Linked DNA regions of Flexistipes sp.. The protein of the gene in region 2 interacts with the protein of the main gene of each other region in a pairwise test. Links are inferred from orthologs where the notes say so. Each region holds a gene or a part of one and is shown on either strand. Other genes may lie near its edges.

The links.
Region 1: the proteins of mrdA (region 2) and UMU13_RS04535 interact in binary tests that used the Escherichia coli proteins (3 or more experiments, as listed by UniProt). The link is inferred for Flexistipes sp. from one-to-one orthologs.

Annotation. Positions count from the first base shown.
Region 1 is NZ_JAXKVW010000004.1:86,408-90,153, forward strand. The notes cover bases 805-3,746. They hold UMU13_RS04535 (penicillin-binding protein 1A), read left to right. Parts: upstream 805-1,120; coding sequence 1,121-3,373; downstream 3,374-3,746. Other genes in these bases: uvrB (excinuclease ABC subunit UvrB), read left to right, coding at 805-1,115; UMU13_RS04540 (two-component system sensor histidine kinase NtrB), read left to right, coding at 3,377-3,746. Outside these bases: more of uvrB, read left to right, coding at 1-804. UniProt on the Escherichia coli protein: Cell wall formation. Synthesis of cross-linked peptidoglycan from the lipid intermediates.
Region 2 is NZ_JAXKVW010000014.1:53,000-61,349, reverse strand. What follows is about bases 5,352-8,350. They hold mrdA (penicillin-binding protein 2), read right to left. Parts: upstream 7,759-8,350; coding sequence 5,944-7,758; downstream 5,352-5,943. Other genes in these bases: mreC (rod shape-determining protein MreC), read right to left, coding at 8,193-8,350; UMU13_RS09530 (hypothetical protein), read right to left, coding at 7,739-8,203; rodA (rod shape-determining protein RodA), read right to left, coding at 5,352-5,957. Outside these bases: murein biosynthesis integral membrane protein MurJ, read right to left, coding at 1-132; UMU13_RS09570 (integration host factor subunit beta), read left to right, coding at 247-528; UMU13_RS09565 (FmdB family zinc ribbon protein), read right to left, coding at 613-804; trxA (thioredoxin), read right to left, coding at 823-1,140; UMU13_RS09555 (TIGR02757 family protein), read right to left, coding at 1,191-2,036; UMU13_RS09550 (Fur family transcriptional regulator), read right to left, coding at 2,002-2,415; UMU13_RS09545 (TIGR03960 family B12-binding radical SAM protein), read right to left, coding at 2,408-4,825; more of rodA, read right to left, coding at 4,842-5,351. UniProt on the Escherichia coli protein: Catalyzes cross-linking of the peptidoglycan cell wall. Responsible for the determination of the rod shape of the cell. Is probably required for lateral peptidoglycan synthesis and maintenance of the correct diameter during lateral and centripetal growth.

The DNA.
Region 1 (3,746 bases), on a different replicon or contig from region 2:
CAATGTACGATATAGAGATGATTGAGGAAACGGGGTACTGCAACGGTATCGAAAATTATTCGAGATACTTCGACGGGCGCAATCCGGGAGATACTCCGCCGACACTGCTTAGTTATCTCCCCGAGGATTCACTTGTGATTGTGGACGAGTCACATATCACAATTCCTCAGGTCAGGGGGATGTTCAAGGGTGACAGATCCAGAAAGTCAACACTTGTGGAGTTTGGTTTCAGACTGCCTTCAGCTCTTGACAACAGACCGCTTAGATTTGATGAGTTTAATAAAAGGCTGGATAAGGTTTTATATGTCAGTGCAACACCCGCTGACTTTGAAATTACTGATTCCGGCAATACTGTTGTTGAACAAATCATCAGACCCACCGGACTTATGGACCCGGCAATCGAAGTTAGGCCGGCAAAAAACCAGGTGGACAACTTATACAGCGAGATTAACAGTATTGTTGAAAAAGGCGAAAGGATTCTTGTGACAACTCTTACAAAAAGGATGGCTGAGGATCTGACAAGATATTATAAAGAGATGGGGTTAAGGGTTGAGTATTTGCATTCGGAAATTGATACTCTGGAGCGGATAAAAATAATCAGAGAGCTGAGGCTTGGGAAGTTTGATGTGCTGGTGGGTATAAATTTGTTGAGGGAAGGGCTTGATATTCCCGAAGTAAGCCTTGTTGCAATACTTGATGCTGACAAAGAAGGTTTCCTGCGTTCTGACAGATCCCTTATACAGACAATAGGCCGCGCAGCACGTAATGTAAACGGCAAAGCTATTTTTTATGCAGACAAAATGACGAAATCGATGAAATTCGCTATTGAGGAAACAAACAGAAGAAGAAAAAAACAGCAGTTATATAACGAAAAACATGGAATAACACCGGAAACGATAAAGAGTGAGATAACAAATATTCTGGACAGTATTTACGAGAAAGACTATGTAACAGTTGAGGTTGAAGATGATGCCGTTGAGAGACTGCTGACCGGTGACAGGAAAAAAGACATTGAAGTTATGGAAAAAGAAATGTATAAAGCATCAGAGGAACTTGACTATGAAAAAGCAGCGAAAATCAGAGATATGCTGTTTGAATATAAGGCAAAAAAATAAATAAAATGAAAAAATTTCTTTTATATACCGGCATACTGCTTGTCGTCTTGACTTTATCGGTAACTATTGGGCTTGGTGCTTATTTCTTTAAGCTCAACAGCGAACTGCCGTCCATCAAACAACTGAAAGATTTCAAATATAAACAGCCCACCATTTTATATGGCAGAGACAATAAAACTATTGCAGAGCTCGGCAGCAAAAGAAGATATCCGGTTAGTCTTGAAAAAATTCCTGATAAACTTGAAAAGGCTTTGATTGCAGTTGAAGACAGCCGTTTTTATGAGCACGACGGGATAGATTTAAAGGGAATTGTCAGGGCGTTTTTTGTAAATCTTAAAGCAGGACGCATTGTTGAGGGAGGAAGTACATTAACTCAGCAGCTTGTCAAAGTTATATACTTAACTCCGGAAAGAAAACTTAAGCGGAAGGTAAAAGAGGCTATTCTGGCCTACAAAATAGATAATTATTTAACCAAAGACAAAATTCTGGAGCTGTATCTGAATCAGGTATATTTCGGCAGAGGTGCATATGGAGTGGAAGCTGCAGCACGTTTTTATTTCGGCAAACATGTATCCGATCTTACCTTAGCAGAATGCGCAATGATAGCAGGACTTCCGAAGGCACCCGGATACTACGCTCCGCATATTAATCCGGATGAAGCCAAGGAAAGAAGAAATCATGTGTTATACAGGATGTACGAAGAGGGCTTTATAACAGAAAATGAATACAATCAGGCATCACAAACAGAAATAAAAATTATTGACGAAGCCCCCAACATGAGAAGAACAGCCAGCTACTTTGTGGACTATGTGATAAGCAACCTTGAAAAAGAGTTAAATATAAATGACTTGGAAAGCAGAGGCTATAAGGTTTATACTACTTTGAATATGAAATTTCAAAAATTAGCTGAAAAAGCTGTGAAAAAGAATTTGGCCGAAGTGACAAACAGACAGGGGTATTTCGGCCCTATAGGAAATGAAAGCGAAAGTGATATTGATAAAAAACTTAAAGATATCTCATATATAACAGAAGAGGGGAACTACATTGTTGCCGAAGTATCCGAAGTGGGCAGATATAAGGCTGAAATAAAAATTGATAACAATACAGCAAGCATTTTTCTTAGAGACTGCAGGTGGGCCCACCCCTATAAAGGGGACAGCAACAGGCTGGATGACTTGAGAACAATTATAAAAGAGGGAGATTATATCCTGGTAAAAAATACAGGTGCTGAGAAAGAACCTTATTATGAGCTTACCCAGGAGCCTCAGGTTGAAGGCTCTTTTATGGTTATAAATCCCAAAACGGGTGCAATTCTATCCATGGTTGGTGGCTATGACTATGAAAAATCCATGTTCAACAGGGCGGTGGATGCTAGAAGACAGGTGGGAAGCTTATTCAAACCCGTGGTCTATTCCGCAGCGATGGAAAATGGATATAACCCCATGTCTCTGGTATTTGACGCACCTATTATAAAAACCATGGAAAATAAGAACGAGTTCTGGCGGCCTGAGAATTTTGAAAAGGAATTTTATGGCTTTACAACATTGAAGAAGGCACTTACCAAGTCCAGAAACGTTGTTACAATTAAACTGGCTGATCAGATCGGTGTTTCCACAATAAAAAATTATGCTGAAAAATTTGGAATAACCTCAGACCTTGCAAACAATCTTTCGATAAGCATTGGCTCAGGTGCAATTTCGCTGAAAGAGATGGTTTATGCATATTCGGTCTTTCCCAATATGGGAGAAAGAATGAAGCCTTTTTATGTAACCAAAATGGTTAACAGAAGCGGCGAGATAATCTATGAACAAAAGCCGACAGTTGCAGAAAGGACGCTGAAACCTGAGACTGCCCAGATTATGACGGATATGCTGATAAATGTCATAGAAAACGGAACCGGCCGCAGGGCCAGTCATATTCACCGTGTAATGGGAGGTAAAACAGGTACGACAGATGACTATATCGATGCCTGGTTTGTCGGATTTACACCTAATTTAACTATCGGCAGCTGGACGGGATTTGATGAATATAAAACTATCGGTAATCTGGAAACTGGTGCAAGAGCTGCACTACCGGCATGGATTGATTTTACCGAAGATGCCGTTAAATACAGGGACTATGAAGTAATGCCTTCAACGGATAACGTTTACTATTACAAAGTGGACAAAGAAACCCACAAGATTACGGACAGTTACTCCGAGCAGTATTCCTTTGAACCGTTTTACAGAAACCCGGAAGAGCAAAAAGTTGTTAAATAATTTATGAACAATATAAATAATGACCTGTTCGACCATTTTGATCTTTTGGGAATGCCTCTGATTGCAATTGAACAAAATAAAATTGCCCAATATAACAGCAGCGCTGAGAACCTTTTCCCAAAATTCATCAAGTCAGGTATTCATGATATCCCCTATTTTCTCAGCAGTAAATTGGCGGGAAATGAAAAACTTATCCACATAAATCAGGAAAAATTTTTCATTAAGTCCACTGAGTATGAAAGCACGGTTTATGTCATTTTGTTTCCAATGGATGAAATTTTTGCTGAATATAGCAGTTTTTTTGATATAAGCTCCTTTTTGCATGAAATAAAAAATCCTCTGACTGTGATAAATGGAACGGTTCAGCTTCTAA
Region 2 (8,350 bases):
CATAAAAAAAGCATCCGTAAATTTTGATGAACCGAAAAAAGCGGCAATTGCAACATCCCGAACCAAGCCGAGAATCCTGCTAGTAAGCACGCCGGAACTTGATTTCACAAGTTTGGATAAAAAGTTATTCATAATATTCCTAAATCCGTTAAATTAACTTTACTATTAAAAGATAGTAAGTTATAATATTTTTGAGTTTAAAAGTAAAAATATTTTTATGTTTTAAGAATCTACAGGGAGGTTTTTATGACCAAATCTCAACTTATCGAAAAAATTGTTGCCGAGAACCCCAATCTGACAAAAAAGAATATTGAGTACATTGTTAACAATGTATTCAGCAACATAAAGGATGCCTTGGGCAACGGTGATAAAGTCGAAATAAGAGGATTCGGCAGCTTTAAAGTCAGGGACAAAAAATCAAAAATCGGAAGAAACCCCAAAACCGGAGAACAGGTTAAAGTTCCGCCGAAGAAAGTTCCATATTTTAAGCCTGGTAAAGAAATTAAAGAAACATTGCTTAAATCATAATAAACCCCCGCTTTATGTTACGGGGGTTTATTAAACGTTTACTATTAAATTAACCCGCCAGCCTGGCAGATAATTTTCTTAAGCTCAGGTAAATCCCGAACCTGCGCCACAGGATGAGCCGCTTGAAGAATTTTCGGAAGAGGATGAAAAAGCTGAAATCTTCTTTTTCACATCAGTAGCCCCGCATTCCGGGCACTTTATCTCTTCTGAAAGTTTAAATACAAGCTTGCTGAATTCCTGTCCACAACCTTGGCATTTATACTCAAAAATCGGCATCCGTCGTACCTCTTTTACTTACAGATGTTTTTGCAGGGCATCAACATAGACGCCTTTTGGTTGCACGCCTATAAACTGCTCAACAACTTTGCCGTCTTTGAATATCATAACCGTGGGTATACTCATAATGCCATACTGTGCAGCAAGCTGCTGATTTTCATCAACATTGACCTTGCCTACTTTTGCCTTCCCTTCAAATTCGGCAGAAACCTGATCAAGTGTAGGAGCCAGCATTTTACAAGGTCCGCACCATACAGCCCAGAAATCCACTACAACAGGAATATCGCTTTCCAATACTTCCTTTTGAAAATTCTCTTCAGTGAATACTAACGACATTGCAACCTCCTTTTTTTGTGAAAACTAATATATAGTTTTATGAATATTTGTCAATTAAAAAGGCACCCATTTTTCAAGCCGCACACTTCACAGCTGACAGATCTCTTAAATTTACACGAGTTCAACATACCAAGTCTGGTAATGGCAAAATCATATTTAACCGGATCACGCTTATCTATAGTTTTGAAGTAATCCGTTATTAAACGGGCATTTCGGTGGCTGTTAGCCTCAGAAGAAATAATACCAAAATTTTTTGCAAATCTTAATATATGTGTGTCAGGGGGGTAAAGCAGTTCTCCTGTTTTGTAAGCCCCCCAAAGACCAAAATCCACATCATCTTTGCGAACCATCCACCTTAAAAACATTCTTAATCTTTTCAAGCCTGATTTGCCGTATTTGGGAAAAAGGAAAAAATATCCTCTCCCGGCATTATTCTCGGCGCCGAACCCTCTGGCATAATCAAGAAATCCTTCCAGGGCCTTCTCAAGACTATCTGATAAATTTACGAAAAAATTCTGAACGCTGCCGTATTGCAAATAAATTCTTTTTATCAGTGTAACCAACAGCCGGATATCCTCGGCCGTTTGAAAGCGATAGTATAGCTTTGCCTCAGAATTATCAGTCTCAAAAGGGTCATTTCCGTACCTGTAAAAAAACTTTTTCAGAAAATCCTGAATGGCGTTAACTCTCCCGTAAGCAAAAAGAGAAGAAACAAGACTTATGTATTCCTTATTTCCGTCAATTCTGGAGGGAAAAATAATGGGATCTGTACCTATAAATTCAGCACGCGTATATTGAGAGTATATATGCTCCCAAAATATTCTTTCAGAGGGACGTGATACAGAAGGCAAGTCTAATGAATTAATTGGCTTCAGTACTGCATTCCCGGCAGACACCGAACAAATTAAGTTCGTAACCTTCGATTTCATCCTGCAGAGAGGTGGATCCCATATCAAGGCTCACATCAAAAACATCTTTAACACTGCCGCATTTTCTGCAATAGAAATGACCGTGAGATGACATATCCGGATCGTATCTGCTGCATTGCGGATCAACAGTCACCTGCTTGACAACACCGGCCTTTACAAGAGTATCCAGCGTATTATAAACGGTGGCAAAAGAAAAACTTTTATCGTTTTTCCTCAGCTGGTCAAAAATTTCCATCGCTGAAGGGTGAGAAGTGTTCCCCTCAAGAGCTTCCACTATCCACTCCCGCGGTTTTGTAACTTTGTACCCAGACTTCTTAAGCATATCAAGAGCTTCTTCTTTATGCATTTTGCAGCTCCTCAGTAAAAAAAATATTTTGCCTAACAACTGTTACTTTGGAATCAATATAATTAATTTGCCTGAAAAATTCAAGGAAATTAAAACTTCCTCTATCGTTTATCTTAACATAAATCATACAATTTTCATCATCTTTTTTAACAAAATACTCTTTAAGGTCAATTATTTTTTCTCTGCCGCGTTTAGTAATCTTTTTATAGAGTGCTTTATTTTCATAAAAAGCCCCGATAAGCTGCATATAAGCTTCAAAATTCAGAGAATAAGCTGCAATCATTTCATCGCTCATTTTATTCTCAAACTGCCGGATACCCTTCATCCTGAATCCGGAAGGTAACTTTTTGTTAAGCTGGTTTAACAACAAATTTTTGTCTTTAACATAAGCCTTTATAATAAGCTTTTCATTATAACCTTCCATACCCACTGAGAGAGGATAAATATAACTTATCCGGGGTTGAGGATTGTACCCCTGCGAATAAGACATATCAACATCACACATTTTAAATACATGTGCGAATGCCCTGCACGTTTCAATAGCTGAAAATAGAACAGCGGAATCTTTCTTCTCAAAATCAATAATATAACTAAAATATTTTTGATCAATATCAGACACACTGTTAAACTCATTTACATTAAAAGATTTTTTGCCCGGTGATGCAAATTCATTCCTGAGAAAATCGAAATCACAAACGCCGCACCCTACACAGATACTTGTACTGCCTACTCTGCAATCTTTTGTCATTACTTCCTTTTTCGACTTTTCAAATTCTGAAACGAGGAATTCCTTCTTAACTCCTATATCTATAAAATCCCACGGAAGTTCATCTTCGGTTTGCAGAATTTTCATTGAATATTGCTCAGGAGCAGAATCGTAATTTTTAAAAGCATTCAGCCATTTATTATAGTCAAAATGCTCACTCCATCCGTCGAACATAGCCCCTGACTTTACAGCATCCAACAGTATATTACCAATGGACTCATCACCTTTGGAGATAGCAGCTTCCATAACACTCTGTTGAATATCGTGAAAACTAAACTTTATCTTCATCTTTCTGAATTCCGATTTTAAAATGTTCTGTTTATAAGTCAATTCTTCAATACTGTTTTGGGGCCACCACTGGAAAGGAGTAAACGGTTTCGGAACAAAATTGGAAACCGACACACTAACATCAAAGCCGCCTTTGCCTTTAACATTCTCCTTTATTTTTTTAACGAGAGCGGCTATCCCCAAAACATCCTCTTCTGTTTCAAACGGCAGGCCTATCATAAAATACAGTTTAGCTGTTTTCCATCCGTTGTCAGCCGCTACTTTAACGGATGATATAATTTCATCCTCAGAAAGATTCTTGTTTATAATTCTTCTCATTCTTTCGCTTCCCGCTTCCGGTGCAATGGTAAATCCCGATTTTCTGACACGGGAAAGTTCCCTGAATATATAATCTTTGATTTTATCAGCTCTAAGGGAAGGAAGTGAAATGGAGGTGTGCGAATTTTTAACAATAGACGATAATCTCACCAGCAAATCCTCCAGACATGAATAATCTGCGGCGGATAAAGAAAGAAGTGAGGCCGTTTCATATCCTGTATTTTTAAGCTGATTGAGAATATTGTTCACAATATCATCAACATTTCTCTCTCTGACAGGTCTGTAAATCATGCCGGCCTGGCAGAATCTGCATCCCCTGCTGCACCCCCTGGATATTTCCGAAACAACCCTGTCCTGTACAGCCGGAATCAAAGGTACAACCGGAGCATTTACCGTAATATCATTTTTAAAATCTGTATAAACTTTTTTCACAACATGTTTTTCCGAATTCACAGAAGGGACATAAGTGAAATCATATGAATCAAAAAACTCAAGACGCTCTCTGCGTCCGGCAAATTTTTTCCCGGCGTATTCTTCACAAATATCTGTGAAAACATGGTCCATCTCGCCTATAAAAAATACATCTATAAATTTTTCCAAAGGCTTGGGGTTATAAACACAAGGGCCGCCGGCAACAATGACCGGAGAATCACTTCTGAGACTGCTCTCTGCCGGAATACCGGAATTAAGAAGTATGGACAAAATATTGGAATAAGATAATTCGTACTGGACACTGAAGCCTAAAATATCAAACTTCTGCAGAGGGGTTTTTGACTCAAGCGAAACAAAAATATCTCCGCCCATTTTATCAATTGCATCAGGCCAGGGCATAAAGAAACGCTCCGCATAAATCTGGGAAGATAGGTTTAGATTCTCATATAAAATCTTTATACCCAGATGTGACATCCCGACCTCGTAGTTGTCCGGGAAGGAAAGACACACCCTCAGCTTGTCAGAATACTCTTTTTTATAGGAATTTATTTCACTTCCCAAATATCTCGGAGGCTTAGACACCTGAAGAAAATCGTGGAAATTCATAACACAAACACTCCGTTTAAAAATCTGCCGGTCTGTCGTATCTGCGCATAGCTATGGAATTGACAATACCAAGCATAGACATGAAGGTAACAAGAGATGAACCGCCATAGCTTATGAAAGGCATAGGTATTCCCACAACAGGCATCATTCCGACAACCATTGAGGCATTAACAAAAAACTGAAAAAAAATAAAGGCAAAAACTGCCACACACATAATTTTTGCTGTGGGCTCTTTTGAATATGCGGAAATGAACAAAATTCGGGCAAGCAGACTTAAAAAACACAATAAAATAACAGCAGCACCCACCAGGCCGAATTCTTCGCCAATCACCGAAAAGATAAAATCCGTATGCTTTTCCGGTAAAAATTTCAAATGGGACTGTGTACCCTGAAGATACCCTTTGCCGGTAAGTCCGCCCGAGCCGACAGCAATTTTGGATTGAATAACATGATAACCCGCCCCGAAAGGATCTGCTTCCGGATTAAGAAATGTAACAACCCTCTGTCTTTGATAATCATGCATATTTGCCCATATCACGGGGATACTAACCAATAAAATTGTCAATACGGCAAAAAATGTATATTTTGTAATCCCTCTGTACAAAAGAACAATCCCCCAGACTGCTAAAAATATAACGGCTGTGCCCAGGTCAGGTTGCAAAAAAATCAGCAGCAATGGCGGGACGGCAGGAATAAATTTTTTCAGTATAGGGAAAAAAGAGAAATTTTTCATTCCGATATCCTTAAAAACCCTTCCCAAAGTTATAACCCATGCAACTTTAAAAAACTCAGAAGGCTGTAAACTGAAACCTCCTATATCAATCCATCGCTTTGCTCCCATGCTCACATCACCAAAAATCAAAACATAAACCAAAGATATCACACCCAAGGTATAAATTACAGCTGTCCAGGATATTAATCGTTTGTAACTTATAAATGAGAAACCAAGAAAAAGAGCAATACCAATAACACTCCAGGTTATCTGTTTTATATAATAATCTCCCGACTGTTGAAGCTGGAGATTGTATGATGCACTGTATATAGCCATAATGCCGAGAAACAGTAACAAGACCGTTTGAAAAAAAAGTATATAGTCAAAATTTACAACATGCCGTTTATCAATCTGAAACATAACCCATACTCACCATCTTATTTATTACCGCCCCTGAAATTGATGCCGCGCTGTGTCCTCCGGAGCCTCCGTGTTCAATCAGCGAAACTATAACATAGCGTGGCTCCTCAACAGGGAAAACGCCGCCGAACCATGAGTGATCCCTGTATTTTTCCGGGACTTCTCCTTCTTCATACTGTTCAAATTTTTTCAGGCTTACCACCTGTGCTGTTCCCGTTTTTCCACCGATTTTAATTTCACTAACCCTGGCGCGGTAAGCTGTACCGTGTAATCCGTATACGGCATTATACATAGCATTCAGGAGAAAATTCCTTGTTGAGTTATCGATATCTATTCTATTGTTAATTTTAACCGGTTTAGTCTCGAATCCGTCAGCGGTTTCAAAACCTTTTACTAAACCGGGCTGATAAATCATCCCGCCGTTGAAAATACCGCTCAGCATAACTGCCATCTGCAAAGGAGTGACATTGGTATACCCCTGCCCGATTGAGGTAATTATTGTTTCTCCAGGATACCAAGGCTGATCAAACGCCTTCTCTTTCCAGTTTCTATCAGGAAATATGCCTGATTTTTCATTAGGCAAATCGATACCTGTTTTTCTACCTAAAGAAAAGTTATGTGCATATCTGCTGATAGTGTCGATACCGAGCTTAAGCCCAAGGTTATAATAATATATATCACAAGACTCCACTATTGATTTTTTTAAATCCACTTCGCCATGGCCGGATTCTTTCCAGCACTTATAATCATAACTGCCGTAATAGAACACTCCGTTACACTCAAAAGTAGTATCAGGGGTAATTTCATTTTCCGTCAAGGCGGTTGCAGCCATTAAAATTTTAAAGACAGAACCCGGTGGATAAGAGCCTTCAATAGCTCTGTTTAACATGGGTTTGTCCTGATCATTTGTTATAGCTTTCCAATAATCACTTTTTATAAAAGGAACAAACTTGTTCAAGTCATAAGATGGGTTTGTCGCCATAAGCAAAACCTTATTGTTGTAAATATTAAGAACAACTATTGCTCCTTTTTTTCCCTTCAAAAGTTCCATTCCAAACTTCTGAAGGTCATAATCCATGCTGAGCACAACATTTGCACCCGGTTTTGCATGTTTCGTTTTCAAAACTTTAACAACCTGACCAAAACTGTTAACCTCAACCTGTTTGGCACCGTTAACCCCTTTAAGTCTTTCTTCGTATTCCTTCTCCAAACCGGTCTTTCCTATTAAATCACCAGGTCTGTACCCATTATACTTTTTCAACTCACTATCGTTAACTTCCCCCATGTATCCAACCAAATTACTGTATGCAAAACCGTCTTTGTAATTTCTTACGGCCTCCATATCTATTCTGATTCCTGGATAATTTTTCAAATTTTCATAAAGGTAAGATACTTGTTTGAAAGTTAGACCCCTGAAGATGGTAACCGGGTCATAGTAGTATCCTTTCAAAATCTTCTCTTTAGCCTCTTCAACGTTTATATTCACAACATTTTTTAACTTATCAAACAGCCTGTCCAGATTCCTGGTATCCTCTCTGATAACACTGAGATTGTAACTGGGGGCATTCTTAACCAAAATTTCACCATCTCTATCCTTTATAAACCCCCGGGGAGCCTTAATTCTTAATATTCTGATACGGTTATCTTCCGAAAGCCGCTTATATTTGTCATGCACAACCACCTGAAGATAATAAAGTCTTAAAAAAAGGAGCAAAATTAAAAAGAAAGTAGCTGCAAACAGCAAGAAACTGCGTTTTTTATATTTGGCAATAACATTTTCTTCAAGAAAGCGAAAAAGCATAACCGAAATCCTTTAATGAAAGCAAAACAAAATACAGTGATGAGTTAACAACCAGAGGAATCAGAAGTAAGTTACTATCGTTAGCAAATGAATAATCGGTAAAAGAAAAAGCGATAACTACAAAGATAGTATAACTCAGAAATGAATACAGCAGTTTAATCAGCAGGTTGTTATAATCAAAAAGCGTAATAAGCAGTCTTTTTGTAAAGTAAAATAAAATTATGCTCAAAACAGAAATACCGAAAATTCCGAATGTTATAAAATCGTTAAACATACCAAGTAAAAATGCATGCGGAATCAGATTTTCACTATCCACTTCATGTTCCAAGGCAAAATATATTAAAAAAGGGTAATTTATGTAATTGAGCACCCCGTCAAAAATCATAAACAGAACATAACAGACAATCAAAGCCACTGTGATTTTGATGTACCTTTTATTCTTCATCTTTTACTACTAATACGTTTTCAAGTTTATAAAAATTTACCTTTTGCTCCACAAATATCTTCTGAAAAATACCGTTCACAGATTCCGTGTTTTTTACAGCGTTACCCACCGGTATACCTTTAGGATAAAGTCCTCCAAGTCCCGAGG